4 regions of the Bacillus sp. GbtcB14 genome follow, and region 2 is predicted to be linked to each of the others. Evidence: riboswitches for the same ligand, from Rfam matches in the RefSeq annotation. Region 2 holds a riboswitch; each other region holds the start of a gene.

Region 1 (7,993 bases), on a different contig from region 2:
GCTCCTCAATTGCATCTGTTCGGATTGCGATTTGTAGCATTCCTTCTCCATTTTGTAGTTTCACCACTGTTTCTTGTACTAATGGATTTTCTGCTTCTTTCGCTTTTTCTTCATGTTGAACTGCCAGAAATTCTATATATGATAAGTCAAAATAGCTTAAACTATTCCAAGTACCCCAAGTAGTATGCTCTCCGCCTAATACAGTATGAAATCCAAGTTCCTGCATTTGTTTTGCCGCTTCCTTCGGTGTACCATGAACTGCGTGAACGAGATGATCAAATCGTAACATGTCTTTCTCCCCTTTCTCTCCATCCTTTTATTGTATATTTTATTTTTCTTTCATTCAATTCAAAATCTTTAAAACCTAGTTGATTTATACGATTAATATGTATTATAATGAAACAAATTTAATTATTGCTGATTGGAAAAACCAAAGGCACTTTTCTCATACGGGAAAAGTGTCTTTTTCATTTATTATTACAGGGGGATTATTTATGCAGAAATTAATTGTCTTTGCTATTATTGGATTTTTCGCTCAATTGATCGATGGAGCACTTGGAATGGCGTATGGGGTAACGTCTACTTCATTATTATTAATGTTTGGTATTGCACCGGCTGTAGCTTCCGCATCGGTTCATTTAGCTGAAGTCGTTACAACTGCCGCTTCTGGCGCATCACACATCAAATTTGGAAACGTGGATAAATATACCGTTTCCAGGCTTACATTACCAGGAGCAGTTGGCGCATTTATTGGGGCATGTTTTTTAAGTAATTTACCTGGCGATGTAATTAAACCGTACATTTCCGTATTTTTATTTACTTTAGGGGTTTATATTTTATTACGATTCCTCATTCAAAAACAAATTGTCACTTCAAAAAAACGTATGTCTGCTAAACAGCTTGTTCCGCTTGGCTTATTCGCTGGATTCGTTGATTCAACTGGTGGCGGTGGCTGGGGACCGATTACAACACCTGTACTTCTTGCAAGAGGAAATGAAGCTAGAAAAGTTATTGGATCTGTAGATACGAGTGAATTTCCTGTTTCACTTGCTGCAACAATTGGCTTCTTCATCTCACTTGGCTGGGAACAAGTAAGCTGGGTTTGGGTATTTTCGTTAATGCTTGGTGGTATCGTTGCGGCACCAATCGCTGCATGGCTAGTACGCATCGTTCCTTCTCATTTACTTGGCGTATTAGTTGGTGGCCTTATTATCTTTACAAATATTCGTACACTGCTTACTACATTTAAAGTGGATCCAACTATTATTTCGCTTTCTTACGTGGCAGTTGGTCTTGTCGTTATTATTTCTATTTTCATTGCGGTACGTAATCATTCCAAGCGTTCTAACGCATCGACAGCCGGATATCCGAATGATCAAAAACAAATGCTACCATAACGATAAAAATACCGCCCAATATACTTCGAGCGGTATTTTTTATTTTTCTATTTTCCAATTAATTATCGTTTCTGTAGTGCCAATTCTCTTCATATGTAATTTCTCTAATACACGAATTGAACTATTATTTTCAGGGAGTGTCTCTGCAATAATCGTTTCTACCTCTCCTGTTTGAAAAGCCCAATTTAATAATTCTCTTACAGCTTCTGTCGCATACCCTTTATTCCAATATTTCTCAATAAATCCGTACCCAATTTCTACTGTATGTTCCTCATTTGGTTTCCCTTTAAATCCTATATCACCTAGAACGATGCCATCTTCTTTTCGAATGACATACCACGCTCCCCAAGGTAATAAAGCCTCATCTTGTTTTACAGTTTCTACATGCCCTACAATATGTGGACCACTATTATATCCTTGCTCGCTAGCAACGTGCACGCTTTCTTCTGTACACGGTACTATATGGAGTCTTTCTGTTTCTAATTTCATATTGATTTCCCCTTTTCAATTAAACAACACTTTAATTTTATCAGATTTATACTTATTCTTTGAAACGAATTTAAAGAATAATCCTCTTTTGATAGTTATGTCGAATTATATTTTCTGAATTTTCTTTTAATTTTAAAGGATTTTTCAATATTTTTTGCGAAACATTTGTATAACAATTTTTTCTTTGCTTATTGCTACATAATAGTAGGTTCGGGTGGAGTTATGCAAGCGTTTCCTATACAATAACCGATATTTTTTGACTTTTCCTAACAAAATATCTTGCAATATATTCAGAAAGTCATTACAATTGCCATATATTAAAAATCTTAGTAATATATCAAATCCTCATCAATCCGATGAGGTAGAGGTTGCAACTTTTAAGAGTAGAACGGCCGAGACACAGAGAATGTCACCGACTCCGTTTAAAAGGAAAAGTTGCCGAAGTTTCTATTTCTTCTCTGGAAATATGAGCTGGGGCTGTCTCCGAAAGGAACAGAACTGTCACGTTTACAAAATTACCGTGTAAACGTGGGGTGCTATCTTAACGGAAGGGTATGATGGGGTGGTTATTTGTGAAACGTTCCGCCAAATTCCTTTGGCGGTTTTTTGTATTTTTCTCCCCCGCTCCTTCCTATCTTACAAGAAAAGGAGTGTTGAACATGAATAGCGCAACGAATCAAACTACCTCTGAAACAGAAACTACAAAAGGAAAAGGTGAACTAAAACGTAGTTTAAAATCAAGACACCTTACGATGATTTCTCTCGGTGGTACAATTGGTACCGGACTATTTCTTGCCAGTGGTGGTGTCATCCATTCAGCTGGACCTGGTGGTGCATTAGTTGCATACGCCGCAATTGGAATTATGGTTTACTTTTTAATGACGAGCTTAGCTGAACTCGCTGCTTACATGCCTGTTACTGGATCTTTTAGCACCTACGCAACAAAATTTGTTGATCCATCACTTGGCTTTGCACTTGGATGGAACTATTGGTATAACTGGGCAATTACGATTGCTGCTGAACTAGCGGCTGTAACATTAATTATGAAATTTTGGTTCCCAGATACCCCTTCTCTTATTTGGAGTGGATTATGTTTAGCTATTATTTTCCTTTTAAACTATTTATCTGTTAAAGGGTTTGGTGAATCTGAATATTGGTTCGCACTTATTAAAGTAGTTACTATTATTATCTTTTTAATTGTCGGCTTCATGATGATATTTGGAATTATGGGCGGCGAATCTGTTGGATTTAAAAACTTCACTGTTGCAGATGCACCATTTAATGGCGGCATTATGGCAATTATCGGTGTATTTATGGCTGCTGGTTTCTCCTTCCAAGGAACTGAATTATTAGGAGTAGCCGCTGGTGAAACTGCTGATCCAGAGCGTAACATTCCAAAAGCAATTCGTTCTATATTTTGGCGTATTCTTTTATTCTATATCCTTGCGATTCTCGTTATCGGTTTATTAATTCCTTATACAACTGAAAGCCTTGCCGCAAGCGATGTAACAGTAAGTCCATTTACACTTATTTTTGAAAAAGCGGGCGTTGCCTTTGCTGCTTCTGTTATGAATGCTGTTATTTTAACGGCAGTACTATCTGCTGGTAACTCTGGTATGTATGCTTCAACTCGTATGCTTTGGGATTTAGCACGCCAAGGAAAAGCACCAAAGTTTCTTGGTAAATTAGATAGCCGCGGTGTACCTGTTAACGCATTAATCGTAACATCGATTGTCGGTAGTATCGCTTTCATTGCTTCTTTATTCGGTGACGGTGTTGTATACATTTGGTTATTAAACGCATCTGGAATGTCTGGCTTTATCGCATGGGTCGGAATTGCAATTAGTCATTATCGTTTCCGTAAAGCATATATCGCACAAGGTAAAGATTTAAAAGACTTACCATATAGAGCAAAATGGTTCCCATTCGGTCCAATCTTCGCATTTGCACTTTGTGTCATCGTCATTTTAGGTCAAAACTACGGCGCATTTATGGGCGAAGCAATCGATTGGAACGGCGTACTCGTTTCTTATATCGGTTTACCACTCTTCTTAGTACTATGGTTAGGATATAAATTTACGAAGAAAACGAAAGTAATTCCTCTTGATAAATGTGAATTGAAATAAAGTGAAACGAGCAAACAAATTTGTTTGCTCGTTTTTTTATTTCGATGCTTCTCCCTTTCCTATTGCTCCTGTTTTTGCAATAATAAAGGAAATATACATAAAGGTTGGGATATCATGAACATTCGCATTACTGATGAAACAAAAGCAGCTATACATAGATTAGAGCGCGAAGACAAAAAGATCATTCGCATTAGAGGGACAATGACAAACTCTTGTAGTATTTTCGTTGATGTGGATTTAATTTGGGATACATATAATGCAGATGACGTTGTATATGAAGATGCTGATTTTATCGTACAAATGGATTCATTTACGAAAGACTACACTGGTGATACGGTGAAACTTGATTATAAGACGACTGGTTTTAGCATTACGACTCCAAGTGAGACTTTAGTTTATGGGTTGTCGATTAAAAAATAAAATTTTTTTCAACTGACAATTGGGGTGAAAAAATGGGTAAATATGTTCCGTTAAAATTTTTATTTAATGAAGAATTAGCCGAAAAAATGGCTGATTCTATTTGTAAACACAATCCTACTTTCTCTAAAAGCATCTTTGTAGATTCTGTAACATGTAAAGTTGAAAATTTAGAGTTAAAGCAACGTATTGAAGTAATGGCAGATGAATTACACAATGCTTTACAAAAAGATTTTAATGCAGCTATACATATATTACTGAAAACATTGGGACCAGAAAATACAACAGAAGTAGGCACATTTACAAACGGATATATGTACATGCCTATCGCAAAATACGTTGAAAAATATGGGCTTAACGATTTTGAATCCTCTTTCAACGCCATGTATGAAATAACAAAAAGAAATACTGCTGAATATGCCATTCGGCCTTTTCTTGAAACATACCATGAAGACACACTAGACATATTACAACAGTGGATTCATGACGAAAACAGCCACATTAGAAGATTAGTTTCCGAGGGTACAAGACCAAGACTTCCTTGGGCTAAAAAAATGGGCGCTTTGAAAGGTGACTTTAAGAACAATTTACAGCTTCTTGAACCATTAATGAATGATCCGTCTAAATATGTCCAAAAATCAGTAGCCAATCATATTAACGATATTACGAAAGAAGATAAAGAACTCGTTTTGCAATGGTTACAACAATTACGTGATAAACAGCATCCGGTTAACCCTTGGATTATAAAACATGGGTTAAGAACGATGATAAAAAGTGGTACTTTGCCAAAAGATTTTTCTTTTTGAGTATTTTAAACAAAAACGCTATCCTTTCCTATGATTCTAGAAAAAGAATAGCGTTTTTTCACTCGTCCAGTACTTAGTAGGTATAACTTTTTATATTTCAAAAGACTTTTCCCTCTAAAAATATTTTTCATACAAATTTTCACATTCTAAAAAATCTATAAATTTCTTATAATGTGTCACTGTTCTTTCTAAAGCAATCATTAAAACAAAAATAAAATAAATTGCTTGGATTCCATTCATATAATTAAAGAGTGATTCAAATATATATACAATACTTGCAATCATAGAACAAAACCATAAATAAAATTTCATTTTCAGCTTTTTAATTTTTTGCTTAGTTGTCTTACAATACTGGCCATGAACTCTTATAAACAAATAAATTGCTGTATGTAAAATAATAATTGAAAATTGGAAACTTCGATTGTCCTCCGAACTAAATTCAGAAAAATCTATTTCTAATGAATGTAATACTATCCAAATCGAAAATAAAGATAGCAGAAATACATATAAAAAACCAAATAATAATTCAAAAATAAACAGCCAAGGTTTATTTATTATTGAGTAAAATGGATTTAGATATTTTATGGTTACTAAAAATTTTCTCACTAAACCAGTAATAATAATTGATGTATTAGTTATATTCATATAGAAAAGTAATGTTATTGGAACTAATAACATTATATTGATGCCCCAAACAGTAATCTTAATGCCTGATAAAAAGAAAACAGCTCCATAAATTATAACTGAAAAAATAAAAGTTGATACTGGAACAAACATTAAAAATATAAAAGTTCTTATTAAGATTAAATCTCCTAAAAAATCTTTTATTATGGAAACGTGTATTTTTTCCTCCTTGTATTTTTTCACAGTATCAACTATTTCTTTCTCAGATAAAAGAAAACACTTCAATCTATTAAACATAAAAAAAACCCCTTTATATTAAAAAGATTAAAATATATACCAAACTGTTATTAAAATTTCATAAAAATAATTGTAAATTTTGTATAAGCATTTTTTTCACTTTCAACTGTAATTAAGGCGTGATGTGCCTCTATAATAGCTTTGACAAGTGCCAATCCAATTCCGGTCGAGCCGTGCTTTTTAGAACTGCTTGATTTATAGAATCGTTCAAAAATATGAGGTAATTCTTCAGCTGACATTCCCTCTCCAAAGTCTTGGATTACTAGTTCTGTATAGATTGGAGAATTTTTGGCCTGAATCATTATTTTACCACCGGGTTTAGAATGTTCGATTGCATTCTTCAACAGGTTTAACAAAGCTTCCTGCATCCATAATTTGTCGTGAATAACGACTATTTCTCTTGGTGCATTCCAATCAATCAAAATATTTTTATCACTTATCATGCTTTGCAGGCGATTTAGTACTTCCTCAGTCGTATCTACTAAATTCCCTGGCTCTTTATCAAACGAAATCGCTTTTGCATCAATTTTTGCTACTTTTAACAAATTCTGAATTAAGACATTCATTCTAGAAATCTGAGTATCATTATTTTGTAGTAATTGAGCTTGTTGCTCTCGGGATAGTTTCTCATTTAACAACATTTCATTATAGATAGAAATAGTTGAAAGCGGCGTTTTTAACTGATGAGATATATCCTGCAACATTTCTCCTAAAAACCGCTTCTCTTCAAGCAAATCATGCATATTTTTTCTAATGATATCCCTCATTGAACGAAATGAAATCGCCAGTTTCGCGAAATCCCCTTCTTTATTCTCATTGATGACAACCGAGTAATCTCCCTCGATTATCTTTTTTGCAGCTCTAGTAAGCTGGCTAATCTTATTGAAAATAATTTTTTGTTGCATGTAATTTGCAACAAAAAGTAAAAATCCAAAAGCAATCAATCCCCACATCATAAATTGATTGTGATTAATAATTAGATTATTTAAGTGAGGAAAAAATTTTGATTCCAAGTCTTCATATAATCCATACTGCTTTAGGATCTCTGTCCCTTTTTCCTGATATTCACTTGAGTGAGACGAATGACTTGATAAGACTTTCATAATTTCCGCTTCATTTTCTGGATTCTGCTCTACCAACCTAGCTGTAATTTCACCCCATGTTGCAATAGAGTCTCTTTTCAAATGATCATAAAATAATTGTTGAATAATAAATTGGTAAATCACAAATATAGATAAAAGGACGGCCAGTATCGTCATATAGCTTTTTAACTCGGTATTTTTCATTATCTTGCTCACCCAATCACATCCTTGCTCCAACGATAACCATATCCTCTTTCGGTAACGATAAACTGTGGTTTTTGAGGATTGTCTTCAACTTTAGCTCTTAAACGCTTTATGTATACAGATAACGTGTTTTCATCAAAAAAAACATTATCTCCTTCTGTTATTTGTTGTAGGAGTTCATCTCTTTTTAATGCTTTGTGAGAATTCTTCATGAAATTCAATAGCAGTTTGTATTCTAAATTCGTCAATGTAATACTTTCACAATTTTTATAAACCTTGACTAGGTTCGTATCGATTCTTATATTCTCAGATTTTAAAATTTGAGATGGTGTTTCTAGCGACGCTTGTTTACGCAATTGTACTTTCACTCTGGCCATGAGTTCCCTAACCCGGAAAGGTTTGGTTATATAATCATCACCGCCTATATCAAGCCCCATTACCACATTTGCTTCTTCATCTAGTGCAGTTAAGAAAATAATAATCGAATTCTCGTTTTGCTTTTTAAAATACAAACATAAGTCATAACCATTACCATCTGGTAGGCCGATATC
Region 2 (7,993 bases):
GTTAGTGAATAGTTTAGGATCTGGACTTATGAATCCTGCGACAGAGGCGATGTTAATTGATGTGAGTACACCGGAAAACCGAAAAGTGATGTACAGCATTAACTACTGGGCAATTAATTTATCCATTGCGATTGGAGCGATATTTGGCGGATTACTATTTGAGAACTATAGATTACAATTGTTTATCGGATTAACAGTTATTGCAGTTATTACATTATATGTGATGGCCGTATATATGGAAGAAGTGTATGTAGCACGAAAAACGGTAGAGAAGAAAAATGTATTAAAAGATATGGCGGATAGTTATAAAGTCGTGATGAAAGATAGAGCGTTTCTAATTTTTTGTGCAGCAAGTATATGCACATTATCTTTAGAGTTTCAGGTTAATAATTATTTAGGAGTACGTTTGCAGCAGGAATTTGAAACGGTGCACTTTTTCTTTTGGAATGGTGTTACGTTTGATTTAACAGGTATTCGCATGATGAGCTGGATTTCAGCAGAAAATACAATTTTAATTGTATTGTGTTCAGCGCTTCTTATTAAAATGCTGAAACGCTTCAACGATTTGAAAATTTTATATGTAGGCTTATTCATTTATACGATTGGCTTTACAATACTCGGAACGAGCAATAGTTTATGGATCTTATTAATCGCAGGGCTTTTCCAAACAGTAGGAGAGATGATGTATGTGCCAGTACGTCAATCTATAATGGCAGATATGGTGCCAAATGAGGCGAGAGGTTCTTATATGGCGATTAATGGGATGGTCTTTCAAGTGGCAAAAATGAACGGGGCATTAGGTGTTATGATAGGCTCATTTCTTGCATCTTGGGGCATGAGTGCTCTGTACTTTATCGTTGGTATGAGCAGTATTTTATTATTTATGAAAGCGATAGGGAAAGAGAAGTATGAGGGTACGAGAGAGGTTTCTCAGATTGGGTAAAACTATATAAAAAGCGAACCAGTTATACTGGGACTCGCTTTTTATATGATTTTTAGAACGGATCAACTTCAGCTAAGTCTGGAGTGGTGCTAGGCTGTAGCAAAAGGTTTTTTAACGTTCCTACTTCAGAAAGAGCTACTAATATGTAGCCACTAATTAGTACAATAAGCCCAATGACGCGTAACGTTTGTAAGCTCACTTCATTATTATTCGTTTCCGGTGGATTTGGGGGCGTTGAAGGCGGATTATTATTCATAAATAAGGCTCCCATCTTTTGTATTTATCCCGCGTTAACGGACAGTAAAACTCCCACCTCAAAATTCAGTTGGAGCAAAGCAGTTAGGTAGGAGTCGGGCTGTCCGTAAACGTCCGATTGGTGAAGGCTAATAATCAGTGGGGGATGAACAAAACCCCCACTGATTAAAGTTTCACTTTATATATGTGTAAAATCATTAGTTAACTTATGGATAGGAATTGTATAGTCATTTTCACTATATGAGAATTGCCTATGAAAAGTGATTAGAAATTTGGGGACGAAAAAAGAGGCTGTGATGTACAGCCTCTTTTTTCGTTAAAATGCGGAAATTCTTTGCTTCGTTTTTGGTACAATAATAAATTTGATCCAGAGTAACCCGATAATCAAAATGATAAGGCTATGTAAAAGTTGTACTGTAGCAATGAGTATAACAATCGAAAATACAATGAGTTGCATGCTTAGTAATATAAAGATTAAGCGAAGAAATTGGTTCATTCGTTGTTCAGTATCAATTGGATATAATGCTACGATAATATTTCCCGAAAAATATTTCCACAGGGAACGGAGCTGCATAGAAATCATATATAGGACGATATATGCAATAGCACCTTTTACGTATATGTTTGGTATAAAATATAAGACGAAGGCACCAATCACTCCTAAGCGAATATATATACCGAAATAATCATTCCCGCGTAAAAATGCGAGTGTATGTAAATAGAAGAAAGTTGCTCGTTTTTTATGTAATAAAGGTTCAATCCAATTTGTAAGCCATTTTCTTTTATTTACTTGTTTATTCAGTTGCGGAACATCGGTGAAAATGCTAGCAAATTGATAAAAACGAACGTTCATTTTTTCTTCTTGTTCGATTATGTAATCCCACGGTATTCGTTTTGTAGGCTGTTTTTTCGTATATAGAAGCAGGAAAGCAAGTAGTAAGAGCAATCCGCCTAATATGAGAACATGTGCCGAGTAAAACAGCATGAAAATGATTAAGGCGTTACAAGCAATACGAATAATAAACCATATATTTTTTTCATGACTATCACGCCACATCCAATGTATGTACATGTTCCAAGCTTTCGTAATCATTAAAACGATAAAGATTGTACATAAGAAAGGTACTGTTACTTGTAATGATTGCAGGGCAAGTGGAACGAGAATAAGGAACGTAAATAATAATGGGAAAAGCTGAATGATGTAATTATATAGAAGAGATTTTTTAAAATAAGATGTTAATTTCTCTTCTAATGCAAGCAAATAGACAGCATCAGGTTTTTGAATAAATGTACGGATTGGGCATCTCGTTATAATGAATGTCAGTACAATCGTGATGAGTAGTAAAGATATTCCTTTAGAAGGAGATGTTTTTAGAAACTGAGCATAGTAGTAAGCGCCAACGCATGAAATAAAGATAAAGCTATATAGTAACCCGTTAATCATACGTGCAAAGTATGTAATGATATTTTGCATATGTTGTTGGAATCGACTGCTCCATAGCGATTCAATTGACATGTTTTTCACCTCTTTGTTCTATTATATATGTTTTACAAAAGAAAAAACGAGCAAATTGCGTTATGCAACTTGCTCGTTTTTCTTTTCGTTATTTTTTTTCTGATCACGATTCATTAATGGATAGAAGGCAAAGCCGATTACGAATAAACCAATTCCGAGAAGGAACGTTTTTATATCGGATGCGCCGGTTTTAATAACCCATAGTGCGTAGCAAAGTGCGATCACTGCGACTATACCATCTGTAATTCTTGCCCGCATTTCATTTTTATATGTTTCACCAGTTGCAACTAGTTTTAACTGAAAGATTGGTGAAACGAGATATGGAATGAGGTAGGCCAGTGTTGATACGGTAATAACGAATGTATAAGCTTCCGCAATTGTTCCTGATAGTGTTGAGAATAAGAACACTTGCGACATAATGTTTGTTAGTCGTAATGAATAAATTGGGCTTCCTTTTTTATTTGTTTTCGTAAAGAAGGAAGGGAAGAAACCTTCTTTTGCTGCTTGGTATGGTACTTCTGAGCTTAATAAAATCCAGCCTAAGATAGAACCGAATAGGGAAGTAAGAGCAAGTAATGCCATCAGTTTCCCGCCGCCATGACCCATTGCAGCGTTTAATGCGTCTGCTAATGGACGTTCAGAAGCTTGTAATTTATCAACGTGAAGTACACCCATTGTTAAAATTGTAATTCCTAAGTAAATCGCAACTGTAATAAGTAATCCCGCAACTGTTGCGCGCTTTACTGTTTTGGGAGAGGTAGCACGGTTTGATAAAAGTACTGCCGATTCAATTCCGATAAATGCCCAAAGCGTTGTAAGAGCAGCTAAATTTACTTGGGAAAGAAGGCCGTGTGATACACCTGATTTATCGATCATCGGTGTGTACCATTGTCCAAACTTAGAAGCTTCGAATGCAAATAACGTAACGACGATGAATAAAAGGAATCCAGTTACTTTCGTTGTTGTTGCTAAGAAGTTTAGCTTTCCAGCTCCGCTTACACCGTTTGTTAATATAATATGAGTTCCCCAAAGTAAGATGGAACAAATCGTAAATGTAATTAGTTTTCCGACTTCTATGTCAAAAGAACCGATTGAAAATAGTAGTCGTGTATCTTTCATAATTGGGAAGAAGAGTGATAAATATCCCGCGAAAGATGTAATGATGGCAACGTTACTTGCCCAGTTTGCAACCCAATATCCCCATACCATACTGAAACCAGCCATTTTTTTCTTTTTTGGTGATGAGAATAAAGCATATGCATGACTTTGTGGTCCTGTCGTTAAATCAGGACGACGAATTGCTAAATTACCGAAAACAAGAGCTAGCATTAAAACACCAAACCCTGTTGTTAACCAAGCTAAAGTGACACCGAGAGGGCTTGCTGTTTGTGCCAACGTACTTGGCACCATGAAAATTCCAGCGCCAACCATATTACCGACAACGAAAGCTGTTAGTACCCAAAAGCCCCATTTTTTTTGTTGCATAGAAAATACCTCCAAAGTTAGTATAACCAAGTCAAGCGAGGAGATATGTATGTCTTCTTAGTAGAGAAGAGAAGTCCCAAACAAAACAAAAAAAGCACGTAATTTGCCGCTACATGCTTTCTATCTTATAAGAAACCCACGACATACCTCTCGATAGCTCTCCACAAACGAAACGTTTGTGACAGTTCTGCACTTATTAAATGCAGACCCAGCAAGTGTGCATGGTGGACACGACTTACTTCGGCAACCATTCCTTTCTCATTTCTTCATCAATGCCACTACATCTCCTGAAATGATACTCTTAATGATTGCAACCTCTACCTCACCGAGATACGAATGAGGATTTAAATATTAAATTAACGTATTTAAGAGTAACAAATGAATTTTTATACGTCAATGGATATATTAATAATCAGATTATAGAGAAGAGTTTGTTATTAGGGATGGATAATTATTTGATATAAAAAGAAGCTGATCCCAAATTAGATCAGCTTCTACATATAAGATTAAACTAAGTTTAATACAGTTACTTTTTCACGTGTCATAGACTCAAGGCTCTTACGAATACCTTGTGCGCCCATACCTGAACCTTTTACACCGATGAATGGGAAGTGGTCAGGGCCGCGCTCTGTGCGTCCGTTAATTTGAACAGAACCAGTTTCGATTTTGTTAGCAATTGCAAATGCTTTGTTAATGTCTTTTGTGAAGACACTTGCTTGTAAGCCGAACTCTGATTTGTTAGCAATTTCAATTGCTTGCTCATCTGAAGAAACACGGATGATTGGAAGGATTGGGCCGAATGGCTCTTCCCAAGCAACTTTCATTTCTTCTGTTACGTGGTCGATTAATGTTGGATAAATTAAGTTACGCTCACGTTTGTTACCAATAACAATTGTAGCACCTTTTTCAACAGCATCATCAACTAAGCCTTGAACGAAGTCAGCAGATTTATCGTCGATTAATGGAACGATTGTGCTGTCTTGTTCTGGAGATCCAACTGATAGTTCAGCTACTTGCGCTTTTAATAAGCTAACAAGCTCGTCTGCTACGTTTTCGTGTACAAGTACGCGTTTAATAGCTGTACAACGTTGACCAGAGTAAGAGAATGCACCGCTTACGATATGGTTTGCAGCATCTTGTAAGTCAGCATCTTCACGAACAATACCAGGATCTTTACCACCAAGTTCTAATACAAGTGGAATCATTGCAGCTTTTTTCGCTAAATGTTTACCTGTGTTTGTACCACCTGTGAACGATACCATATTGATGCCTTCGTGTTCTACTAAGTAGTCACCAATTACAGAACCGCGTCCTGTCGCTACGTTTACAAGACCTTTTGGAAGGCCAGCTTTATGAAGTGCTTCAACCATTTTAATACCGCTAATTGCACCTTGAGTTGCTGGTTTGAAAATAACAGCGTTACCCATAATTAATGCTGGTGCAAGTTTTGCAGCAGATAAGTTTACTGGGTAGTTAAATGGTGCGATTGCTAATACAACACCAAGTGGTGCGCGTTGGATAATCGCAAGTTTAGATTTCGTTCCGCCAGGGAAGCTATCGCCCATCATGCTTTCTCCGTGCATATGAAGAGCTTCTTCAATTGTGTAACGAATGAAATCAGCTGTACGAACAACTTCTTTCTTCGCATCTTTATATCCTTTACCGACTTCTTTCATAATGATATCGGCAATTTCATCTTGCATATTTACGAGCTCATCAGCCCATTTATATAAGTATTTTGCGCGATCTTGTAGAGAAGCTTCTGCCCATGATTTTTGAGCTTCTTTTGCAGATGCAATTGCTTCATCTACTTCTCCGCGAGTAATTGCTTGTACTTGTCCAATTACTTCGTGTAAGTATGGAGATGGAATTTCGATTGTTTCTCCTGAAGAGCTTTCTCTCCATTCTCCGTTTAAATAAAATTTGTACGTATTGCTAGTTGTCATGATTAGTCCTCCTAAAATAGCAACTTGTAAGAGTGAGTATAAGGTGATTGTAGGGGGTTTGATAACATTTTTCAAATGAAATGTTTGTGAAAACGATTTCTTATTCTTTTTTTATTTTGTATGCCCTTTCTTACAGAACATTCTCTTATTTCAAAATGATGTAGCGTATATTTTTATTCGGTGTGTAAAAAAATAATTGACAGAATACTCAATATAGTTGTAAGATTATAAATGGAAAATAAATGAAGGGGGTGTGCGTAATGATTGTAATCGTAAATGTAATGGGCTTAGCTCTGTTAAATGGCAGAAAACATTCATATCATTACGCAACCCGTACGGATATATAGGGCATCTTTGTCTTATAAAAAGCGTACGTTGCGTATATCGTAACGTACGCTTTTATGCATTTCTGTGCATATCGTCAAGCGGCGGTATGCTTTTTTTTGTTTTCCATGTTACTATATAAAATTTTGGAAGGTGGAAAAATGTGATGAGATTGTATGGGTTACGAAATGTAAATGTGATGGGTCTGGATAGCGGATAAAGAATGAGAAATAAGCGAGAACGAGAAGGGAGAGGTTACATTGTTATCAGTATTACTAAAGTTAAAATGGTTTTTTAAAGAGCATTGGAAGAGATATAGTATCGCCATTGGAGCTCTTTTAATTGTAAATATAGTTGAAGTCATTCCCCCGAAAGTGCTAGGGGTTACGATTGATAACATAAAAACAGGAACGTTAACGAATGAAGCGATTATGCAATTTATTCTTATTTTAGTAGGGGTTACGGTAATAGGATATGGTCTTACTTTCGTTTGGCAACATCAATTGTTTGGTGGTGCATTCGTACTGGAGAAGACGATGCGCTCTAAATTTATGGGGCATTTACTTAAAATGACACCGACGTTTTATCATAAAAATCGTACTGGTGATTTAATGGCGAGAGCGACAAATGATTTAAAAGCAATCGCTATGACAGCTGGTTTCGGTATATTAACGCTCGTGGATTCGAGTTTATATATGCTTACGATTGTCTTTATGATGGGATTTACAATTAGTTGGGAGCTTACATTTGCGGCACTTATACCGCTTCCGATTATGGCGTATGCGATGAATATATATGGAAAGAAATTGCATGAAAGATTTACAGTTGCGCAAGATGCGTTCGGTGATATGAACGATAAAGTATTAGAATCGATCGCTGGCGTGCGCGTTATTCGTGCATACGTACAAGAGAACGCAGATCAGGAAAGATTTCATCATTTAGGAGATGACGTCTACGAAAAAAATATGAAAGTAGCTAGAATCGATGCATTATTCCAGCCAACTGTGAAAATGCTTGTTGGTCTTAGTTATTTAATTGGTTTAGTGTATGGCGCGTATCTTGTATTTCAATCAAAGGTGACACTTGGTGAACTTGTTTCATTTAACGTGTATTTAGGGATGATGATTTGGCCGATGTTTGCAATTGGCGAATTAATTAATGTTATGCAAAGAGGAAATGCGTCACTCGACCGTGTGAATGAAACGTTAGCGTATGAACCGGATGTAAAGGATCCGAAAAATCCAAAGCTTGTACAAGAGCCGGATTATATTCAGTTTGATGACGTTACCTTTTCATATCCTTCATCAACTGAAACAAATTTAAAAAAGGTTTCATTTACATTAAAACAAGGGGAAACGCTTGGGGTTGTTGGAAAAACAGGAAGCGGAAAAACGACGCTCGTACGTCAGCTTCTTCGTCAATATCCGCTTGGAGATGGGGATATTGCAGTCTCTGATGTGACGTTAGATAACATAACGAATGAAAATGTACTCGGGTGGATTGGGTATGTACCGCAGGAACATA
Region 3 (7,993 bases), 560 kb from region 2:
ACAGCTAAAGTCTCTACACCTTTCGCTAAATTTTCCCACTTCACTTCCTCTTCAGCATCTTCTTTCCTATGCCCTGTCACAATAGCAAAACTTGCACTTGCATCACGATGTGTCACTGGAATACCAGCATAAGCAGGAGCAGCTATTCCAGCTGAAATACCAGGTACGATTTCAAATGGTACACCTTGCTTTGCTAACGCTTCAGCTTCTTCTCCCCCTCTACCAAATACAAATGGATCCCCGCCCTTTAGCCTCGTTACAACTTTTCCCTTTTTCGCATATTTAATAAGAAATGTGTTAATTGTCTCTTGCTTCATCGTGTGATAATTTGGTAGTTTTCCGCAATAAATTAAATCCGCTTCAGGCTGTGCATAGGAAAGCAACTCTTTATTCACGAGACGGTCGTATAAAATAACATCTGCCTTCTCAATACATTTCAACCCTTTCACAGTAATTAAATCTGGATCACCAGGACCTGCACCAACGATATAAACCTTCCCCATCATCTCTCCTCATTTCTATTATTAAAGTGAAACTTCCATCCTTATATACGAATGGAAGTTTTCATTATTTCGTATTACCTTTTCCCTACTCATGAATAACAAATGCCGCACCTTTTCGAATCTTCTTCTTTTCAAATAGGGAAATCTCCTTTACTTCTGGCAGCGGTAAAAAATGCTTTTCAAGCTCCATCTCCGCGAGCTTAAATGCCTGTTCTTCACTTTGAGCAACAACAACAATCGGAACAACACTATTTACTAACACAGCTTCAAATCGATATAAATCCATATTGTCCCCCCTAAGACGCTATTACTTCTTCTAAAACAATATTTAACGCTATTTGTAATGTCTCTACACCAACACGACCGACAAAATCATAAAACGTTTCAGCTGGTAATTTATTCTCTTTGAAATAACCTATAAATGATGCAAGTACATCAGGTAGATCCTCGCCATCTATTTTCCCTTTTAACTTTTGATTGTAAGCACCGCCCTCTAACAACGTTCCACCTACATATATTTCAAATGCTTCAACAATTCCTTTTTCCTTCGTTTTCATTTTCACCCCTTGTAATCCAATGTCAGCAATTTGACGTTGCCCACATGAATTCGGGCATCCTACCATATGAATTCGTACCGGAACATCGAGTGCAATTTGTGTATCTAAGTATTCGGCAATTTGACGTAATCTTTCTTTCGTTTCTACTAAAGCAAGATTGCAATACTCAATACCAGTGCAGGAAACCGCATGACCAATAAATGATTTCGGACTTGCTGATATCGCTTCAAACAACGGCTCATTTAGTAAACCCGTTACATTTTCTGGCGGAACATTCGGAATAATGAAATTTTGCGAGTTACATGTACGAATTTGTCCATTTCCATACTGCTTAGCGATTCTTGCAATCTCAAACATTTCTTCTGCATGTAAACGTCCTACCGGCACATTAAAACCTACATATTTTAGTCCATCTTGTTTTTGATCTTGAACACCATAGAAATATCCTGCATTCCATCCTTTGAGAGCACTTTCTCCCTTACTTTGTAAAGGCCCTGTATACTCTATTAGTTTCTCTTTAAATTTCTCTGCTCCCCAGTCTGCAACAAGAAATTTCAAACGAGCTAAATGACGTTTTTCACGGTATCCAAAATCACGGAATATCGTAGCAATCGCAATCGCTACCGTCTTCACTTCTTCTGGTAAAACAAATGCATCTAATTCATCAGCTAAATATGGACGAGCGGATAATCCACCACCTACTTTTATATGAAAACCAACTTTTTTCTCACCATCTATTTCTTTCGTTGCAGGTGTAAATGCAACACAGTTAATCTCTGCGTTTGCTGAGTTATAAACGTTAGAACTAATAGACATTTTAAATTTACGTGGTAAATTAGAAAACTCTTCATTATGTTGGAAATAGTCATATACCTCTTTCACAATACCAGTTGTATCAAACAGCTCATTTGCATCAATACCAGCAAGTGGATTCCCTGTAATATTACGCGTTATATCACCACAAGCCCCAGCTGAAGATAACCCAACTCTCGCTAATCTTTTAAAAATATCTGGGATTTGATGAATTTCTAACCAATGAAACTGAATCGCCTGTCTTGTCGTAATATCTATTACGTCACGCCCATAATCCTCAGCGATAGAAGCAAGCACTTCTGCCTGTGCATTCGTAATAATCCCTGAAGGAATATTTACACGCATCATAAAATAACCAGCTTCTTTCGGTCTTTGTAAATACAACCCTGCCCATTTGAATGCGTCCCACTCTTCTTTCGGAATAGATTCAAACCCATTCTCCGCATAGTAAGGAATATCATTAAAAATTTCCAATCCATCTTTTTTTAATTTATTTTTCTCAGTTTGATTTAACTTTTCATTGTTAGCCCATGCTTTTTCATAACTCATTTTTAAATCCCCCTATATAAAACTACGCTCTTGTAGGTACTTCACGATTTGTTCTGCACATTCTTCAATAGAATACTTGTGCGTTTCTACAATTAATTCCGCTTGTTCTGGTTCCTCATACGGTGAATCAACACCAGTAAATTCTTTAATATCACCTTGTCTTGCTTTTTTATAAAGCCCTTTCGGATCACGCTTCTCACACTCTTCAATTGGACACTTTACAAACACTTCTATAAACTCATCTACAGCTAATAAATCCCTAACTTGTTTTCGGTCTACTCGAAATGGTGAAATAAACGCTGTAAGAACAACCGTACCTTGATCTACAAATAGCTTCGCCACTTCGCCAATCCGTCTTATATTTTCCATACGATCACTTTCAGAAAAACCTAAGTCTTTATTTAAACCGTGGCGTATATTATCCCCATCTAGTACATAGTTTCCAATATTTTTTTCAAATAGTTTACGAGCAACCGCGTTCGCCACCGTAGATTTACCTGAAGCTGATAGACCAGTAAACCAAACTACAAAACTATGATGCCCACTTTTTACTCTTCTCTCATCTTTTGAAACAGATGCTGTATGCCAAGTAATATTCGTATCCATCTCATTCTCTCCCTATTCTGTTACTACTTCTTTTTTCAAACCTTTAATTAGCACTTCCACTACTTCTTTACGACTAAATGTACTCGGTGGAACCTCACCGTTTCTTAATAGCTCTCTTACTTTTGTACCTGATAAAATGACATGATCCTCTTTTCCGTGCGGGCATGTTTTCGTCGAAGCCATCGCTTCGCATTTCGTGCAGTAAAAACTATGTTCAAAAAATAACGGTGTAATCCCTAACTCTTCCACTGTAAAGTTTGTAAAAATTTCTTGCGCTTCATAAGTCCCGTAATAATCTCCTACTCCTGCATGATCGCGCCCTACGATAAAATGGGTGCATCCAAAATTCTTTCTGACTAATGCATGGAATATCGCTTCCCTTGGTCCCGCGTAACGCATTGCTGCAGGAAATACACTTAAAAAGACACGATCTTTCGGATAATAGTTTTGAAGTAATACTTCATAGCTTTCCATCCTTACATCAGCAGGAATATCGTCTGACTTCGTTTCCCCAACAAGCGGATTTAAAAAGAGGCCATCTACAATTTCAAGAGCAGATTTTTGAATGTATTCATGGGCACGATGTACCGGATTTCTCGTTTGAAATCCAACCACTGTTTTCCAACCACGTTTTTTAAATTCTTTTCTCGTTTCAATTGGATCTAAATCATAAGAAGGAAACGGATTATTTTCAAAGCGTTTTGTAAGAACAATAGCTCCTCCGACGTAAACGTTCGGTCTTTCGTATAATTTTTTCACTCCAGGATGAGCCTCATCCGTCGTTTTATACACTAGTAACGCTTCTTTTTCCTTATCAGGCACAAAAATATCTTCTATTTGAATGACACCATATACATTTCCACCGTTAACAAGTTTTACTTCCTCTCCAGCTTTCAGACTCTCTGCTACTTCTTCTGTTACTGGTAATGTAATTGGTATACTCCAAACGCTCCCATTATCTAAACGAAGCGTTTCTACGACCGAATCATAATCTTTCTTTCCTAAAAAACCAGTAAGCGGGCTATACGCCCCTGTTGCTAATAGCTCTAAATCACTTAACGCAATGTTATCCAGTTGAATTTCTTTTTCAATTTGTGATACGTCGTATGTCTCGTCTATTCGATTTATTAATTCGTTTCTTGTACTCATTTTCTATACCCTCTCTTAGCTTTATTTTCAAATTCTTCTTATTGGTAATGAAGACCACATTCTGTTTTCACTTTCCCAGCCCATCTACCATCTCTCGAATCGCCACCCTCTCCTACAGGTAACGTACACTTCTCACACCCAATACTTGGATATCCAATATCATGCAGCGGGTTATATGGCAAGCTATGTTTGTATACATATCGCCATACTTCTTTCCACGTCCAATGAATGAGCGGACAAACTTTAATAGATTGAAAGCGATGATCTTGATTTATAAACTTTGTATGCTTACGCGTTTCTGATTGTTCCCTCCTTAAGCCCGATATCCACGCTTTTTCCGCTGCTAATGATTTTTCTAACGGTAAAATTTTCCTGATTTTACAACAAAGATTCGGATTACTTTCCCATAATTTTTCACCATGCAACTTCGCTTGTTCATCAAGTGTAAGTTCCGGCTGTTTTTCTATAATATTTAATGAAGGAAATCGTCCCCGCACTTTTTGAATTAATTCATACGTTTCTTGAAAATGAACATTTGTATCTAAAAATACAACTTTAGCAGATGGATTTACTTGGTTTATAAGATGCAGTAATACCATCCCTTCTACTCCAAAGCTACATGCGTATACAATTTCATTTTTATATTCTTTATAAGCCCAACTTAATACCGATAGCGCGCCTTTTGTTTCATCTTCTTCTGAAAATGAAACACTATTTTCTTCCCACGTTTCATACGTCAACATGTTTTTTCCCCCTGTAAAAGCAAAAAGACGGTTTTAACCTAATAAAATAGGTTAAAACCGCCTCTAGTTTTTCTAGTCAGCGCTTTTTACTTTAAACGTACTTTTTCACTTTTCTCTAATTGAATGACTTTTCCGTCTTGCACAACAATTGTAATTGAACCATATTTCATATCAGCAAGCATCGCTTGAATTTTCTCAGATACTTCCTCAAAATGTTCTCGTACACTCACGCGAACAGCCCCCCTTTTTATTCATAAAAAAAATCTTTCCCATTTCGAAAAGACTGTTCGGTAATATATTTTACCTTATCTTTCAAAATGGATTCCATTTTGCTGGATTTAGCACCTTGCTTTCTATAAGCAGGTTGCCGAGCTTCGTCGGGCCAGTTCCCTCCGCTTCTCTTGATAAGCTTTGTATTTGTATTTTATCACAATTCTGATTTTTTTCAATCCTAGTTTTCCGATATATTTTAATTATTTTATTTTACAAAAAAGGAATTGCCCATCCGAACAACTCCTTTTCTCTATTTAAACAAGTTCTTTAATACGTATGCGATCGTTCCCAATAATATTTTCATATGTTTCGCGTTCTACAACAATTTGTGATGTACCACCTTTCACGAAGACGACAGCTGGTCTACGAATCCGATTATAATTATTGGCCATCGAGTACCCATATGCCCCCGTACAAGAAACTGCTAGTAAATCGGCAGAAGCAACTTTCGGTAGATTAATATCCCAAATCAGCATGTCTCCACTCTCACAGCATTTCCCAGCAATCGAAACGAGTTCCTCATTCGTATCATTCCCTCGATTCGCTAGCATCGCTTCATAACGCGCGCTATATAAGGCAGGTCTTAAATTATCTGTCATTCCGCCATCCACTGATACATATTTCCGAATACCAGGAATGTCTTTCACAGATCCGACTGTATAAATTGTCGTTCCAGTATCACCTACAATGCTACGACCTGGTTCAACCCATATTTCTGGCAGCGGATATTCACATACTGTAAATTGTTCTCTCACTGCATTTGTTACAGCTCGCACATATGTCTCAAGAGTTAATGGCGTATCTGACTCTGTGTAGCGTATTCCGAATCCTCCGCCCACATTTAACACTTTTACTACATAATTCATTTGCTCTCTCACTTCTTCTAAAAATTGGCGAAGAACTTCAATTGCTCGAACAAAACCAGCCGTTTCGAATATTTGTGATCCGATGTGCGAGTGAATTCCTAGCACATTATAATTTGATTTTTGCAAAGCTAACTCAATCGCTTGCATCGCTTGACCATTTGAAACACCAAATCCAAATTTCGAATCTTCTTGACCTGTTGTTATATATTCGTGTGTATGTGCCTCTACTCCAGGCGTTACACGGATTAATATGTTCACAAATTTCCCATGTTGCATTGCTAAATCATGTAAGATTTCTAATTCTAAGAAATTATCTACTACAAAACAACCGATATTTGCCTGAAGAGCCATAATCATTTCTTCTTCTGTTTTATTATTTCCGTGAAAATGAATACGCGATGCCGGAAAACCAGCTTGGAGCGCAGTATATAATTCCCCTCCAGAAACAACGTCTAAAGACATATTCTCTTCACGAGCTACTCGGCACATCTCCATGCACAAGAACGCCTTGCTTGCATATGCTACTTGATAAGAGAAACCACTTTCTTTAAAAGCACGATGAAACGCGCGGCACTTTCCTCGAATAGACTCTTCATCGTATACATAAAGTGGTGTTCCGTATTGTTTTGCTAGCTGCGTCGTATCGCACCCACCAATTTCTAAGTGTCCTTGCCCATTGATTCGGCTTGTGCCGTGTAAATACATTTGAATTCCTCCCTTATTTCCTCTAAAACTCATAACCCCAATCTTCTATTCATTGCAGCACGCTTTTAGATAGACAAAAAACGCGCGGAACAATGTTCACACGCGTTTCTTATTAGGAAAAATATATATTGAAAAAATAAACGAGTTGTTATCTCCTCAAAATAAGAAACCGCATCAACATCTCCAAATAGCTCTCCATAAAATAAATATTATGACAGTACTACATTTATTCAATGCAGTCCCAATATATGAATAAGATGGTTATTCTTATATTTCGGCAATAGTCCCTTTCAACCTATGATCACAGATTCCATTAAATCTCCCATAGCTTACTCTTTCCTATTGCGGCCTCTACCTTTGAGAGTAGATGAGGTAAGTCTATTTAATTTTCAAACATCTAATTGTTGCTATTAACAATACCAAAGGACCATTTTATTTGTCAAACAATTTTTTATATTGTTTTTTTACAGTTTAATTTCGTATCATTTGGTAAGCGCTTTACTGAAACCTTTGTCACTTCCCATTCGCCCTCTTCGTTATTAAATGTAATCGTTACCTTCTCAAATGGTGGAGCAATTTTCCCAGCAACACGTTCATACTTCGTTACTTCAATACTCGCTTGAAATAAATATGTACCACTATACACTTTTTTTAAACTAATAATTTTAGGACATTCATAAGGCTTCAAGCTCCCATATTGTTTTTCAATTGCCTTATTTATTTTTGGAAATAAAACAGAATAAAGTGCATCTTCCATAAGGGGTGCATCATATTGCGCTACTGACATACTCGGTGAGGCAAAAAGTATAACACTACTGCATACTATAAAATATAATAATTTTCGCATTATAACCTCCGTTTTATTACTCGATTCTTTCTGCGCACGATAATTATCATACATAGAAACTCCGTTTTATTGTCTCCCACTGCCCTTTTTCTACTCAATTATTATAAAAAAGCCCACAACTCTCTTTTATTTTCGTATAATGATACTCATAGTATAATAAACATAATAACAAAGGACTGTTCGTATATAGAAAATGAGGCGCTAATCAAACCGGCTCACAAGAACCGTCATGCTTTTAGGAGAGGAGTATATTATGCTACAAAATCTGTTTCCAAAACTGCGATTTGCACTCGTTGCAGTCGTTTTATTATGGATAAAAACATATATTGTGTACAAGCTAGCATTTGATATTAGAATTGATAACTTCTTTGAAGAATTTATG
Region 4 (7,993 bases), on a different contig from region 2:
AAGAATGGGAGTTCTCTAAAAATGAAACGAAAAATATTTTCTCTCTTTGCACTAATCTGTTTAGCACTACCAATACAAGCTAGTGCATACACATTTCAATCACTACCAATCGCATCAAAGTCTAAACAATGGTATATCGAAATTGATAATTCTCATAACGTAAACAAGCAAGCATTGCAGCCAAAACAAGGTGTATACGATACATATAGTTTACTCGTAAAAAACATCGGTAATGATGTATCAAACGTAGCTGTGGAAATACTTGATAACACCCCTACCTCTAAAGCTACTTTTAATGCTACCGCTTTAAATAACAACGTTTCGAAAAGTGATACAAGCTTTGATTACATCGTATTCCCATTAGACTTTAACAGCCATAATTTCAAAGTCGTCATAACTTGGGAAGAAAAGAACTTCTCTTACAACGGCCATCCAGTAAATGAAAGTAAAAAAATGAAACAAACATTTGTATTTAATGAAGAGTAAGCCCTAATTTCTTTAGGGCTTACTCTTTCTTTTTGAAACCAGCTTGTATCGCTTCTGTCGCTTCTTTTGTAATTTCCAGTTCTGTTGCTGTCATACTAATTTTCTTATGCCAAATATGTACGGAAGGCTTTTCATTATAAAGATGTTTTATTAATACTAGTTGATTATATGTGAACTTGTTTTCTCTATGGATGGCTATATAGACTGTGAAATTTTTTGCTTCAAAGATCTTTTCCTGCAAAGTGTATTCGCTGTCCAATTCCTTTGCTACTATGTCGTTCAAGTTTTCTATAATCATATAAGTTATTCTCCTTTCCCTTATATCATCAATCAAATCGTCGAATACTCGGCACACATAACGCTACTCCAATTGTTACAAGTACTAATATAGCTAGTGTTATAATCGTTATCTCGCCACCTATGACAGTAGCTAACCACCCTACTACCACATAACCTAGTGGCAATAAAGCAAATGAACCTAACATATCAAGGCTTGCCACTCTTCCAAATGCTTCTTCTGGCACAAGCTCTTGTAAACTCGTTTCCCAAATGAGTCCAAATATCATCATACCGAAACCTTCAATTGCCATTAATGCAATTAATGCAGGTGCCCAAGCAATAAACGGCATTATTAAAAGCGCACAACTACTTATTAAAACACCACCATAGGCAAGTAGCCCCCGCTTATGCCACCGTTCTCTCCCGCCAAATATTAGCGCGGCAATTACAGCTCCAACACCAGAAGCTGCCATTCCTAATCCATACACGTATGCTTCAAAATGATGATGAACATTAAATAACCATGGAATTAATACGACGATAATTCCTGCATAACAAATATTGATGAAAGAAAAGACTAAAATTGTAATCCATAGCCACGGATGACTTTTTAAAACGAAAACACCCTCCATAAACTCTTGTTTGTAATCAATCTTCCTCTTTTCGATGGGTTTTACTTTTTTAAACTTTATTTCTCTTAAAAATAATAAACAAAAAAATGATAGCAAATATGTTACTGCATCTAGTCCAAATCCTATTCCCGCAGATGCAACTGAAACGATCAATCCTCCAAGAGCCGGTCCAATTAGTCGTATACCTTGATTACTCATTTGTGTTAATGCATTAGCTGCATTTCGAATTTCCGGTACAAATACTTTCGCTCTTACAGCCGCATACGCCGGCTGAAATATCCCTTCCATAAGCCCATACAATGCTACGAGTATATATAGAAGTGGAATTGTTAATACATCCATAAATATAAGTGTTGCAAGCAATAGCATTAATACGCAACGAATTATATCTGTAAATAACATTACTTTCACCCGATCGATTCGATCTACGACTAATCCAGCAAACGGTAACGCAAGAATATTAGGAAGCATGTACATTGCCATAGTCATTCCCATTACAACTGTTGAACCAGTCAACGAATATACAACGACTGGCAAAATCACCATCGTTATCGAACTACCTAATGCCGAAAGTAATTGACCAATCCATAAAAATTTAAAATGTGGTGACGCTTTAACTGGCAATAACAATTTACCGACATAACTTACATTTTTCTCTGTTCGTATTTCTCCTTGCATATCTCTCTCCTCTTTTCAAATGACCTTAATCTCTGGATTTAAATACAGAAAATTCACTCTTCACTTCTTTTAATTATATATGAAACTATTAAATTTTTGGTAAAAATATCAATTAGCAATAATAAATTGTATAATTTTGTATTATTATTGCGTTTTTTGGAACTAATCACTATAGTTAAACTATAAGAGACTCATTTTATAAGAGGAGAGATTCGGATGAGTACGAATTGGAAAAGTATCGAACACCGCATTTATACAATGTGTATGGTTCAGCGGAATAACGAAGTATTGCTAATACAGCGCCCCGATCATCTAGGCTTCCCTGGTTACATCGCTCCTGGCGGTAAAGTAGATTTTCCAGAAAGTATCGTTCAAGCTGCTGAACGAGAAGTAAAAGAAGAAACTGGATTATTTGTTTCAAATTTGACTTTTAAGGGATTAGATGAATACGTAAATCCGAAAGAAAATGTTCGATATATGGTATTTAACTATTGGACAGATTCATTTGAAGGCGAACTTCTTATAGACCCTCCAGAGGGCGAATTATTATGGATACCAATCGATACAGCATTAAATCTACCTATGCAAGATTGGTTTAAAGAGAGATTCCCATTATTTTTTGAAAAAGGTACGTTTGAAATTCAACGTGTTTGGGACCGAGACTTAGATAAACAAGTTGCTATGACAATTACTCATACGTAAAAAAGCTTGGAATCTCTCCAAGCTTTTCTTACTTCTCCTCTATTTTCTTAATCTCATAATCAATTTCTAAAAATTCGATTCCGAATATCCACATTTTATGGTTAGCTTCTAACATTTGATTTGCGCCCTCTTTAATAATAAAAGTCTCTGCTAATGGTAAACGTATTGTAAAGAAACGAGTATGTAAATAAATCCCCTCATCTCCCTTACTATTTCTTCTCAGCTTACTAGTAATGATTAAATCATTACACTTATTACGTAATTTCAAAACTCCCGTCATATTCGAATATGGTAAAGGTAATGCAATATTCATATATGTCTCGTTCATATATGTATGCTTTGAGTAAAGAGCTAAAAAAATAGACTCTCCTGCTTCATTTTTTCTTAACCAAGCCCTTACGTTCTCTCTTCCATCTTTCTCATCTATTACACCAACGATAGAGCCATGCATCGTTTCCCACTTGCCGCCCATTCCTAAATGTATTTGTCCTACACGTTTACTCATTTTCTCATAACAAAATGCAAATGGACGGAACCAACGAGCCCATTGAATATTCGATTGTAACTCATACGCTGTTGTATTTTCATAAAAGCGAATAATACTCATAGGAATCTTTGTCACGTCAAATGCTTCACTATGAAAATCATTCATTTTATCAACTAGACCACTGTATTCCTTGCCATCTACTAAATTTCTACTATGTAAAAATGCTCCACCAATCTTCACTTTTCCTCTTAACCTGCTCATTGGTTTCCCATAGTATTTATAATTTGGAACACTCTTTTCAATCATCCAACCGACAAATGCTGGCAACGCTACTCCAATTCCATTTACCACACCGTGAATCCAAACCATTTGTGCAATTGTAATCGTCATTACTTGTTTGAAATTTCCGTATGAGTATATAAGTGAGAACATAATTGTTACCATGAGCGTACTAGACGAAATAATTAAGAGAACCTTTGCAGTGATAGAATTAAATTTCGCTTTCCAAACGTAAATACCATATCCATAAATAGCACATAAATATATGAACACTGCAAAAAATTCAAATATCCTTGAGTATGTAATTCCTATCGCAACTGTCATAGGTGAAATAACTATGATAAACATAATTACATCATATACTTTACTTCTCTTTTCTCTTTTCCTTCCTACTAAACCAGCTGATAAGGGCAATAGAAACGCCGAATAATGAAAGTGGGCAGCTGTGAGTAAAACAATATCAGAACTAAAGTTCATAATTGAAAGCCTTGCTACTGAAGCAAAAAACCAAAAACCACCTAAAAACAAATAAATAAACGCACTATCTATAGCCGTTTCTTCTAATGGCTTCCATCCTCTTTCTAGTAATCTATTTATACCGAATAACGCAACGATCCCCGTATATACAAACCAAATTATCGCAAAGAAATATTGATTTGTTACAAATGATAACATTGCACTAATTGCTGCGACCGGATATAAAAACGATACGGCTTTATAAAATAATACATACGATCCATTTCGTGTTCTTGTATCAATAATACAAAATGACATCGGTATAAATAACAAAATAGATAATAATATAATTGCTTCAACAGGGTTTACATACGGCCACTCACATATTAGAAAAACAATATAACAAGCAAGACCAAATATTATATTTCTCATATCGTTTATTCCCTCTCTACAAATGTTCCTTTATATGAAAATAATGAACTAATTAACGGATTTCGTACTTGTACGTGAATTCGAAAACATTGTAATTCGTCATCATAACTTTCAACAATTTTTGCCTCTCCGTATAAAAGTTTCGGCAAAGGAATTTTTCTCCCAAACATATAAAACCATTGTTTCTTTGAAGCAATATGCATTGCTCCTAACTCATCAATATGAAAATTTAAAGTAGAAACGAGGATATGTGGTTCACCAAAATAATCTACAATTTCATTATTCTCTTCATCCAGTTGCATAACCGCATTAAAATATCTTTCCTTATCATGAAAATAAAACGTGCGATTCCACCTTACAATTTCTATTCCATCTTTATCTCGTCCAGCAGTATTATGTATCACAAACGGAACTTTTTTCCCTCGCTCAGAGAAAAACATTCGGAACTTCGATGCAATTTTCAAAATCAATTTAACGAAAAAAGAGCCACCGTAAATTTCATCCATTTCCCCTTCCCCAATAAAGCTATTTTCCTTCGTTATCGCATATCGTTCCTGCAATTTTGGATGAAGCCTTTTATAAGAATCCCCTAATAGTCTTTCATACATATTAGACATACATTATCCCTTTCTCGTCCTCTTGCAATTTTTTGCACTTGGCAAATCGAAGCTATTCATATAACCGACAATCGATACTCCAATTAGAAGCAGATTTAACGTAATTGGATTAAATGGCTCTGTAAAACTTGCAACATTCGTAAATCCTGCTGCTATCGTTAAGGCTATTAACATGAAAATATGTAGTATAAATAAATTACGTTTTGGAAATGGAAGTAACCATATGACACCAAAAATAACTTCTAACAACCCAATTATTTTAAGAATAAAAATACTATTTTCAGTTGAATCAATTATGACCGAAAGCATTTTCACTTCTTCTGGATGGGTAAAGATTATTTTCGGTACAATCCCTTGATATAGCCATACAAAAGCAAATAAAAAACAAACGAGCCAATATGTCATTGTTCTTCTAATTAGCAACCTAGGATGAAGCCCCTTTTCTAACCATAATTTTAAAGCATCAAAACTCCAAGCAGTCGCAGAACCTAATAACGGGCGAAAAACATATGAATCTATTACATTCCCTATACGACCAAATCTTGTATCATAATCATATTGTGTTTCAAAATGAATATATTCATTATTCGGTGTATATTTCCAATACCCACGTCCAATTTGTATAAGTGATAATTGATTGTCTGTCCAAAATTTCAAAGAAGAAATCCGTTCTCCAGTTTCTTTTCTTATCTCACCTAGCGATTCCCCTTCTCCGGCTATTTCAAGTCCAAATCCAATTTTTGTCTTATATAAAAACTTCTGTGGTTCTCCTGCTTTTTTCTCTAAATACGTGATTTCTGTAAAACGAACATCCCACTCTGTATGTATATGTGGTTCTTGTGTATGCTCCCATAATTTCTCCATTGTTGTGTTCATTTTTGTTGCTACATAAATAGGCTGTATCTTCCCCATCCTTCCACCTCCTATACTCTATATTTTTAATGTACATGCAATGAATTGATTTTGCTACATTTTTCACAAACTAATCCGAATAAAAGATAGAATTTTTAAAATATATATAAAACACTTGATTCCACGAAAAATTTAAATTATTATAAAACAAATGTTACCAACAACTTCATAAATCAAACACTCTCGCCTAAAACGTGAGATAGAGGTTGCAATACTTATGATTATTCTAATGGAGACACAGAGATGTCTATGAAATTAGATGAAAGGAAGTATTGCCGAAATCGATAATTTTCTCTGCATTTATCGATTGGGGCTGTTTTCGAATAGAAACAGAACTGTCATATGTACAGAAGTGTACGTGTGAAGAGCTATCTACAAAAAAGAGATATCATTTTCATGGTATTCCTTTTTTGGCGGTTTTTTTATTAGCTCCGTTTTCTGTTTCCCTTTTCCTGTAACAGCACCATCCTCACTTATTTGAGATGGTGTTTTTTGCTTTTCTCTGGTAACTACAGGAATATTGGGATTTATATATGTCCTAATCTATTCTTAAAAATGGATGAAAGAAGGAATTCGTAATGGAAACGATTGTACAAAAATTCGGTGGCACTTCTGTCGGAAATGTCGCGCGCATTCAACATGTAGCAAATTTAATTATTGAAGAATATGAACGAGGGCATAGTATCGTCTCTGTCGTTTCAGCAATGGGAAAGAGCACAGATGAACTTGTAGCACTTGCTAACGCTATTACAGAAAATCCGAGTAAACGCGAAATGGATATGCTTCTATCAACAGGAGAACAAGTAACCATTTCATTGTTAACAATGGCACTACAAACAAAAGGTTATAACGCGATTTCATTAACAGGATGGCAAGCTGGTATTACGACAGAATCTGTACATAGTAGTGCACGGATTACTGACATTCATACAGATCGAATTCAATCTTATCTTACTGAAGGTACGATTGTTATCGTAGCTGGCTTCCAAGGAGTTAGTGAAAACCATGAAATTACAACGCTTGGCCGCGGTGGTTCTGATACAACTGCTGTTGCATTAGCCGCTGCATTGAAAGCAAAAAAATGTGATATTTATACAGATGTAACAGGCGTATATACGACGGATCCACGAGTTGTAAAAGATGCTTATAAATTAGATGAAATTTCTTATGACGAAATGTTAGAACTTGCAAACCTCGGTGCTGGTGTATTACACCCTCGTGCTGTTGAATTCGCTAAAAATCATAATGTTATTTTAGAAGTTCGCTCAAGTATGGAACAAGAAAACGGAACAATTGTAAAAGGAGAATGTAACATGGAACAACAATCAATCGTTAAAGGTATTGCATTTGAAGATAATATTACACGTGTCACAATAAAAGGATTAGAACAAGGATCGCTTTCCACTGTTTTCTCTACATTAGCAGCTGCACATATTAATGTAGATATCATCATTCAAAGTATTACAAATGAAGGAACTGTTCATCTCTCCTTCTCCATCCACTCGAGTGATTTAAAAGAAACTTTAGAAGTGTTGGAACAAAACCACGAAGCACTTCACTATGAATCTGTAGAACATGAAAATCATTTAGCAAAAGTATCAATCGTAGGATCTGGTATGGTATCTAACCCTGGAGTTGCCGCGAATATGTTCACTACTTTAAAAGAAGAAAATATTCATATTAAAATGGTAAGTACATCAGAAATTAAAGTGTCTGTCGTTATTGACCGCCTTCATTTAGTAACAGGTGTTGAGGCGCTGCATCAATCATTTATGGCGAAAATTGAGCCTTTAGTGCAGATGAGTTAATTTTCACCGGTAAAACTTAAAACAAATGAGATGAATCTATTTCCTTCCTATATAAATAGAAAAAGAGCGGGAATATTTTGTGGGAAAGTCGAAGTCGTTCTATAGAATAACAACTACACTATCAAGTTCTTAAAACTACTTGGACATGATAGTATTCACGAAATAAAGTTCATACGTATCTCAATAGTAGAAGATTTTCGAAGTGTTGTTCGTTAACAAGATGCT

Evidence for each region. Region 2 has a riboswitch for lysine ahead of KVT31_RS09585 (amino acid permease). Riboswitches for the same ligand answer to the same signal wherever they lie in the genome.
Region 1: linked by a shared signal. The riboswitch ahead of KVT31_RS18045 (amino acid permease) and the one ahead of KVT31_RS09585 (amino acid permease) in region 2 are both predicted to bind lysine.
Region 3: linked by a shared signal. The riboswitch ahead of lysA (diaminopimelate decarboxylase) and the one ahead of KVT31_RS09585 (amino acid permease) in region 2 are both predicted to bind lysine.
Region 4: linked by a shared signal. The riboswitch ahead of KVT31_RS07420 (aspartate kinase) and the one ahead of KVT31_RS09585 (amino acid permease) in region 2 are both predicted to bind lysine.

What each region holds. Positions count from the first base shown of each region.
Region 1 is NZ_JAGXJT010000005.1:471,734-479,726, reverse strand. It holds gene KVT31_RS18060 (VOC family protein) at 1-289, opposite strand, end outside; gene KVT31_RS18055 (sulfite exporter TauE/SafE family protein) at 387-1,397, shown strand; gene KVT31_RS18050 (GNAT family N-acetyltransferase) at 1,437-1,886, opposite strand; lysine riboswitch at 2,241-2,433, shown strand; gene KVT31_RS18045 (amino acid permease) at 2,546-4,012, shown strand; gene KVT31_RS18040 (iron-sulfur cluster biosynthesis family protein) at 4,127-4,432, shown strand; gene KVT31_RS18035 (DNA alkylation repair protein) at 4,465-5,235, shown strand; gene KVT31_RS18030 (hypothetical protein) at 5,350-6,156, opposite strand; gene KVT31_RS18025 (HAMP domain-containing sensor histidine kinase) at 6,207-7,442, opposite strand; gene KVT31_RS18020 (response regulator transcription factor) at 7,451-7,993, opposite strand, start outside.
Region 2 is NZ_JAGXJT010000003.1:105,186-113,178, forward strand. It holds gene KVT31_RS09570 (MDR family MFS transporter) at 1-943, shown strand, start outside; gene KVT31_RS09575 (hypothetical protein) at 996-1,199, opposite strand; gene KVT31_RS09580 (ABC transporter permease) at 1,515-2,714, opposite strand; gene KVT31_RS09585 (amino acid permease) at 2,775-4,199, opposite strand; lysine riboswitch at 4,346-4,527, opposite strand; gene gapN (NADP-dependent glyceraldehyde-3-phosphate dehydrogenase) at 4,706-6,145, opposite strand; gene KVT31_RS09595 (ABC transporter ATP-binding protein) at 6,730-7,993, shown strand, end outside.
Region 3 is NZ_JAGXJT010000003.1:664,742-672,734, reverse strand. It holds gene cobA (uroporphyrinogen-III C-methyltransferase) at 1-503, opposite strand, end outside; gene KVT31_RS12440 (DUF3906 family protein) at 589-789, opposite strand; gene KVT31_RS12435 (nitrite/sulfite reductase) at 800-2,422, opposite strand; gene cysC (adenylyl-sulfate kinase) at 2,435-3,028, opposite strand; gene sat (sulfate adenylyltransferase) at 3,041-4,177, opposite strand; gene KVT31_RS12420 (phosphoadenylyl-sulfate reductase) at 4,216-4,920, opposite strand; gene KVT31_RS12415 (YezD family protein) at 5,007-5,150, opposite strand; SAM riboswitch class I at 5,223-5,331, opposite strand; gene lysA (diaminopimelate decarboxylase) at 5,448-6,764, opposite strand; lysine riboswitch at 6,945-7,126, opposite strand; gene KVT31_RS12405 (DUF3888 domain-containing protein) at 7,216-7,611, opposite strand; gene KVT31_RS12400 (LTA synthase family protein) at 7,865-7,993, shown strand, end outside.
Region 4 is NZ_JAGXJT010000002.1:482,996-490,988, forward strand. It holds gene KVT31_RS07385 (hypothetical protein) at 22-486, shown strand; gene KVT31_RS07390 (hypothetical protein) at 506-784, opposite strand; gene KVT31_RS07395 (MFS transporter) at 813-2,075, opposite strand; gene KVT31_RS07400 (8-oxo-dGTP diphosphatase) at 2,292-2,777, shown strand; gene KVT31_RS07405 (YndJ family protein) at 2,806-4,431, opposite strand; gene KVT31_RS07410 (DUF4166 domain-containing protein) at 4,437-5,048, opposite strand; gene KVT31_RS07415 (DoxX-like family protein) at 5,052-5,960, opposite strand; lysine riboswitch at 6,153-6,339, shown strand; gene KVT31_RS07420 (aspartate kinase) at 6,539-7,768, shown strand.